2 regions of the Pectobacterium atrosepticum genome follow, and region 2 is predicted to be linked to the other one. Evidence: predicted binding sites of a transcription regulator. Region 2 holds the regulator's gene; the other holds the start of a gene.
The links. Region 2 encodes LexA, which represses DNA repair genes until DNA is damaged. Its sites were predicted from a motif close to TNCTGTATGTACATACAGNA; they were not measured.
Positions count from the first base shown of each region.

Region 1: sulA (SOS-induced cell division inhibitor SulA) is a predicted target of LexA. The motif match lies at 1,840-1,859, and genes of this name have one in related genera.

Region 1 covers NZ_CP009125.1:3,104,867-3,108,436, forward strand. Annotated here, with positions in the region: gene yccS (YccS family putative transporter) at 1-1,020, shown strand, start outside; gene GZ59_RS13710 (TfoX/Sxy family DNA transformation protein) at 1,037-1,657, opposite strand; gene sulA (SOS-induced cell division inhibitor SulA) at 1,881-2,387, shown strand; gene ompA (porin OmpA) at 2,751-3,570, shown strand, end outside.
Region 2 covers NZ_CP009125.1:595,578-599,147, reverse strand. Annotated here, with positions in the region: gene zur (zinc uptake transcriptional repressor Zur) at 1-423, shown strand, start outside; gene GZ59_RS02660 (CsbD family protein) at 470-679, opposite strand; gene lexA (transcriptional repressor LexA) at 1,129-1,737, opposite strand; gene GZ59_RS02650 (diacylglycerol kinase) at 1,848-2,213, opposite strand; gene plsB (glycerol-3-phosphate 1-O-acyltransferase PlsB) at 2,343-3,570, shown strand, end outside.

The sequences.
Region 1 (3,570 bases), 2.5 Mb from region 2:
ACAGGTTGGAGCGATATCCGCTTACGCATTAGCCGCCACCTGACACCTCAGTCTGCGCTGTTTCGCCATGCCATCCGCATGTCCGTGCTGCTCTGTAGCGGCTACGCGTTGATTCAGGTAACGGGCTTGCAACACGGTTACTGGATTCTGCTGACCAGCTTGTTCGTTTGTCAGCCCAACTATAACGCGACTCGGCGGCGGCTCACGTTGAGGATTATCGGGACATTAACCGGTATTTTGCTCGGCCTGCCCATCCTGTACTTCGTCCCTTCGCTGGAAGGACAGCTAACGCTGATAGTCATTAGCGGTGTACTGTTTTTTGCCTTTCGCAACGTGCAATACGCGCATGCGACCATGTTCATTACGCTGCTTGTTCTGCTCTGTTTCAATCTGTTGGGCGAAGGTTTTGAAGTCGCGGTGCCACGTATTATTGATACCTTGTTGGGGTGTGCCATCGCGTGGGCGGCGGTGAGCTTTATCTGGCCAGACTGGCGTTTTCGCGGTCTGCCAACCGTTATCAATAAAACATTGAATGCCAACTGCCGTTATCTTGATGCGATCATGGTTCAATATCATCAGGGGAAAGATAATAGCTTGCCTTATCGCATTGCCCGCCGCGATGCACATAACTGCGATGCAGAACTGGCATCTGTTGTGTCAAATATGTCTTCTGAACCCCATGCCACCAAGAATAAGCTGGACAGCGCATTCCGCTTCATGTGCCTGAACCATACGTTGTTAAGTTATATCTCAACGCTCGGCGCACACCGTGGAAAAATCACTTCATCGGAAACGCTGCAATTGCTGGATGATGCTGTATGCCATGTTGATGACGCGCTACACGGCAGCGAAGAGAAAAATGGGCGTATCAATCAGGGATTGAAAACCATTACCGCCAGCATTCAATCCCTTTCACCTGAATCAGACAGTAAAGAGTCATTAATTATTCAGCAAATCGGTCTGCTCATCGGCCTCTTACCCGAACTCGTACAGCTAAAAAATGACATGACTGCACAGTAACAATATGACGCATTTCTTAGTGCTTTGGCCCTTTGGAGACCGCATTGTTTTTATACCATTCCAACAGTTCGTTGCGGATGCCGTGTGGGAGTGCCGCCTGATGCGTGCCACAAATGGCACCAGCAAGCGCCAATAGCACGTTAACACTCAGATTAGCCCGAACTTTTCGCAACTCAAGATAGCTGTATTTCGCACCATAATGCTGTAATTCATCGACATTCTTTATCCCCGCTTTCCACAGCAGGCGCTCAATATCATGGTTAAGATTCGGAAGGTCCTTCAATCTCCCGTTCGTACTTCTGACGGTTTTATCATACTGCGCGCCCATCAGCGCCATACGGGCAAAATGCAGTAGTTGCACAGATTCTTGCCATAATGCTTCATCGACAAGGAAGTAGTTCAGCGGGACCGGCATACCGCGTTTGGTATAAATCAGATTAGGCATATCGCGCTGCTGAAAATATTCTTCATCTTTTTTACTCGCGCGAAGATAAAGTTCCCCTTCCGACACCAGTCCAAAAATCATTTTATTTGCTGCGATGCTGTAGCCACCAAATTGGGAACGCGAAGTAATGTCCCCCAAAGATGAAAAAGACTGCTGGGATTGCAAAATCCTTTTTTTGCATAATTGCTTCATTGCTATAATCCTTAGTATTGAAATGATCTCTTCTTGAACAATTAAAATATTTGTAGCAGGAACAAATAATTAAACACAGCCCCGAGGTGGCTTCAAACATAAAATGTGTTTACTGTCTCTTGCATAAGGAATATGCGAAGCGCTTTCAAAAAAATCAGGTTGATTTTCACGCACACAGCAGATACTGTATGTTCATACAGTATCACTATGGGTAGGACTCATTATGAGTACGCAATCAGTCAGCTCTCACAACATCGAGTCATCATCTTTCTCTGCAAATCAACACGCAGCAGAACCCTCGGTTGCCACGGGCGGAATTATCAGCGAAATCGTGTACAACGCCGATCAGCCCATAGTCACACACCTGTTATTACCGCTCTTACAACAGTTGGGCACACAGTCTCGTTGGCTGCTGTGGCTTTCACCTCAGCAAAGATTGAGCCGCCCATGGGTACAGCAATCTGGGTTACCGCTGGATAAAATGGTGCAACTTCACCACATCAATCCTCTGTTTACGGTTGATGCCATGGAGAGAGCCTTGTTGACAGGGAATTACAGCGCCGTTTTGTGCTGGTTACCGCACGAATTGACGGAAGAAGAGAAGGTTCGGTTACGGCACGCCGCACAGGCAGGAAATACGTACGGCTTTATTATGCGGCCAGAAAGTGCTGGCGATGACGCCTATAGACTGTTTCCTAGCCTTAAAATTCATTCGACATTGTATCATTAAGTAAATTAAGAATTTTCTCAGCCCACTCAGGCTATATGTCTTGGCGATCGCCGCAGAGCGGTATTCTGCGGGATTTTTGGATATATTTAATACAGCCAAAAGACGTAAGTTCTGTCAAAAGCCTCTACTCTTTGTTAGCAAGTATGTATGAATCGTGCGATTTTCTTATGACACAAATCACATCATACTTGTAACTTTCTCATCAGGTTGTAGACTTTAACTCGCTGGAGTTGCTCTTTTATAACGTCAGTTGACTGACAGTGAGTCATAAATAAGGGCAAAGTTCTCCAACCCAAGGATTTTAACCAAAGGTTTATTAGCCCTCCAGGTTAATTGCCGATTTGGATGATAATGAGGCGTAAAATGAAAAAAACAGCTATCGCAGTTGCAGTGGCACTGGCAAGCTTCGCGACCATCGCGCAAGCAGCTCCTAAAGACAATACCTGGTACACCGGTGGTAAACTGGGTGTGTCTCAATTCCACGATACTGGTTTCTATGGTAATGGTTACACCGGTGTCAACAACAACCCGATCAAAAGTAAGTTAGGTGCTGGTGCGTTTGTTGGTTATCAAGCCAACCCGTACTTGGGCTTTGAGCTGGGCTACGACTGGCTGGGCCGCATGAAATATGCAGGCTCAACTGCATCAAACGATGACAGCGCTAGCTTCAAGGCACAGGGCATCCAACTGGCAGCTAAATTGAGCTACCCAGTTATGCCAGATCTGGACGTTTATACTCGTCTGGGTGGTATGGTATGGCGCGCTGACAGCCATGCGGCCACATCTGTAAACACGGGTACAAGAGCTGACATCAACAACGACGACACTGGCGTTTCCCCGCTGGCTGCAATCGGTGTTGAATACGCTATCGACAAAAACTGGGCTACCCGCGTTGACTACCAATGGGTAAGCAACATTGGTGATGCTGGTACCGTTGGTGCCCGTCCAGACAACCTGCTGATGAGCGTTGGCTTGTCTTACCGTTTCGGTCAGGATGATCGCGTAGCACCTGTTGCTGCTCCAGCTCCGACTCCAGCCCCAGCTCCAGTTGTTGAAACCAAGCGTTTCACCCTGAAATCTGACGTGCTGTTCAACTTCAACAAAGCAACGCTGAAACCAGAAGGCCAGCAATCACTGGATCAGCTGTACACTCAGCTGAGCTCTCTGGATCCGAAAGACGGTT
Region 2 (3,570 bases):
GAGGTTTTACGCCTTATGGCACAGCAGTCCGGTGCTATCAGCGCTTATGATCTGCTGGATCTGCTGCGAGTTTCTGAGCCTCAGGCTAAACCACCGACCGTCTATCGCGCGCTGGATTTTCTGCTGGAACAAGGCTTCATTCATCGAGTCGAATCAAACAACAGCTACGTGCTGTGTCACCACATCGAAGACCACAGCCATACGTCTGCCCTTTTCATCTGCGATCGCTGCGGACAGGTCACGGAACGTCAAACCGAAGGTGTGGAAGAAACGCTACGCAGCCTCGCGCAGCAATCGGGATTCACACTGCGTCACAGCGTTGTGGAAGCACACGGGTTGTGTGGCGGCTGTCAGGAAGTGGCGACATGCGAGCAACCGGATCATTGCGATCACGACCACACCGTTCCCATTAAAAAACGATAGCCCTGAGAGGCTATCGTTTCTTTTCTACGGGGAGATATCGCGTTTGCTACCAGTGATATTTGTGGTGATCTTCCCAGTGTTTCACTTCTTTCTCCGCCGCTTCCTTTTCGTACCCGTAACGCTCCTGGATCCTACCCACCAGTTGGTCACGTTTACCTTCAATGACCGTCAGATCGTCATCAGTTAATTTGCCCCATTGCTCTTTCGCTTTACCTTTAAACTGTTTCCAGTTACCGCTGGCTTGGTCTTTATTCATAAGAATCTCCATACCTTAGGTGCATTGCGCATAAAAAAATCGTAACTACCGACTTATGCGTCAGTTTCAGATAAATAAGATTATTCAGTAAGCAGCATCATAAATATGTGAGCCACCACGGTGCTCTTCGCCACTGTCTCCCTTGATTACTGGGCTGACCTAAATGTGGTGGCTAATGATCAATCGCCAAACGACCAATCAAGATAAAAATGCTTACCTTGGTGGAAATTATAGTCGAATATTTCACTAAAAATAAAAAACCAAGTATCTGTAACTAGAATGGCACAAAGAAAGGGGAAATCACCGCAAAAAAGCAGTGAAAAAACAGGGGGTAATGGGAGTCGTAGAAAACACACGCCAAATGTAACTAAATATATATTACTAGCGAATTAACACACGGAACATGATGCACTGATCCAGATAGGCAAGCAGTGCATCAGTGCGGACGATTAGCTCCAGTCGCTGTTACGAATAACGCCAACCGCTAAGCCTTCTATCGAAAAACTTTGCTGACGCAGGTCGACAACGATGGGAGCGAACTCTTCATTTTCAGCGAGAAGATGCACAGTATTACCTTGTTTTTTCAGTCGTTTAACTGTCACTTCATCGTCAATACGTGCCACCACAATCTGCCCGTTACGCACGTCTTCTGTTTTATGTACGGCCAGCAAATCGCCATCCATAATACCGATATTTTTCATCGACATACCACTGACTCGCAGCAAGAAATCAGCGCTAGGTTTAAACATCGCAGGGTCAACCTGATAGCGGCATTCGATATGTTCCTGTGCCAGCAGAGGTTCACCAGCCGCTACGCGGCCAACCAGAGGAATACCCGTTTCTTCTTCCATTAACAGACGAATACCACGAGAAGCGCCCGACACAATTTCAATCACGCCTTTACGCGCCAGCGCTTTCAGATGTTCTTCAGCCGCATTCGGAGAGCGAAATCCCAGCTGCTGAGCAATTTCCGCGCGTGTTGGCGGCATTCCGGAGTGCGCAATATGATCGCGGATCAAGTCATAAACCTGCTGCTGCCTTGCTGTTAATACTTTCATTCCGCCCCCTGGTTGTTTATACAGTCTTGCTGTGAGTATATACAGGTAACGCACAATTGGGAATCGGGATATAGGCAAAGCCCCTGACTTTTATTCGTTTATGCGCGCCATCAGGCAAAATGTTGCCAGAGGATGCTGCCCCATACGACAGCGGCTAACAAGATGGCAACAAAGACGGCCGCCGACCCAATATCTTTCGCCCGACCGGATAATTCGTGGTGTTCAAGGCCAATGCGGTCGACGACGGCTTCAATAGCGCTGTTGGCCAGTTCAAACAACATAATCAATACCACAGACCCAATCAGCAGCAGTTTCTCGACCAGCGTAACCGGCAGTAAACACGCAATAATAACGCCGACAATCGTCAATATGGTTTCCTGACGAAATGCGGCCTCATGCTGCCACGCCTGCTGCAACCCCTTAAAGGAATAACCGGTAGCTTTAATAATCCGGGTCATCCCCGTTGCTTTATTCATTTATCCTCCGTTATTTTTACTCTACATAATTCGCATTTTAACCTACCTGCGTTGTCTCATCACCACAGATCTCCGACGCAGTTTCTGGTATCCTTGCGGCGAATTGCTAACAAGAGGCTCCAAGTTGTTATGTCAGGTTGGCGTAAAATTTACTATAAATTATTGAATCTCCCGCTGAAACTGCTGGTGAAAAGCAAAGTTATTCCCGCAGATCCAGTGGTCGAGTTGGGGTTAGATCCCTCACGTCCTATACTCTATGTTCTGCCTTATAACTCTCAGGCGGATCTCTTGACGCTACGTGCGAAATGTCTGGCATTGGGCTTACCCGACCCCTCGCAATCGTTCGAATTCAATGGCGTAGAACTCCCTAGCCACGTCTTTATTAATGACGGGCCGCGCGTCTTCCGTTATTACGTTCCCAAGCAGAAATCCGTCAAGCTGTTCCACGATTATCTGGACCTGCATCGCGCCAATCCAGATTTAGACGTACAGATGGTGCCAGTTTCCGTGATGTTTGGGCGATCCCCTGGTCGGGAAGGTCACACTCAGGCTGCACCACACCTGCGATTGCTCAACGGCATTGAGAAATTCTTCGCCGTTCTGTGGCTAGGCCGTGACAGTTTTGTCCGCTTCTCAAGCCCAGTGTCGCTGCGCTATATGGCGACCGAGCATGGCACTGACAAAACCATAGCCCACAAACTAGCACGTGTCGCGCGTATGCACTTCTCTCGCCAGCGCTTGGCAGCAGTTGGCCCACGCTTACCGGTGCGTCAGGAACTGTTTAACAAGCTGCTGGACTCCAAAGCGATCAAGAAAGCGGTAGATGATGAGGCTCGCAGTAAGAAAATTTCTCATGAGAAAGCGCAGCAAAACGCCATTGCGCTCATGGAAGAAATCGCCGCTGACTTCTCCTACGAGGCCGTGCGTCTGTCTGATCGCGTATTAAGCTGGACATGGAACCGCCTTTATCAGGGGATTAACGTCCATAACGCCGAACGCGTTCGTCAGTTGGCGCAGGATGGCCACGGCATTGTCTATGTGCCCTGCCACCGCAGCCATATGGATTACCTGCTGCTCTCCTACGTCCTGTACCATCAAGGCTTAGTACCGCCGCACATCGCCGCAGGTATCAATCTTAATTTCTGGCCGGCGGGACCCATCTTCCGCCGTCTTGGCGCGTTCTTTATTCGCCGAACCTTCAAGGGCAACAAGCTCTATTCCACGATTTTCCGCGAATATCTGGGCGAGCTGTTTGCCCGTGGTTATTCGGTTGAATACTTCATGGAAGGCGGGCGTTCACGTACAGGGCGTCTTCTGGATCCCAAAACCGGCACGCTAGCCATGACCATTCAGGCCA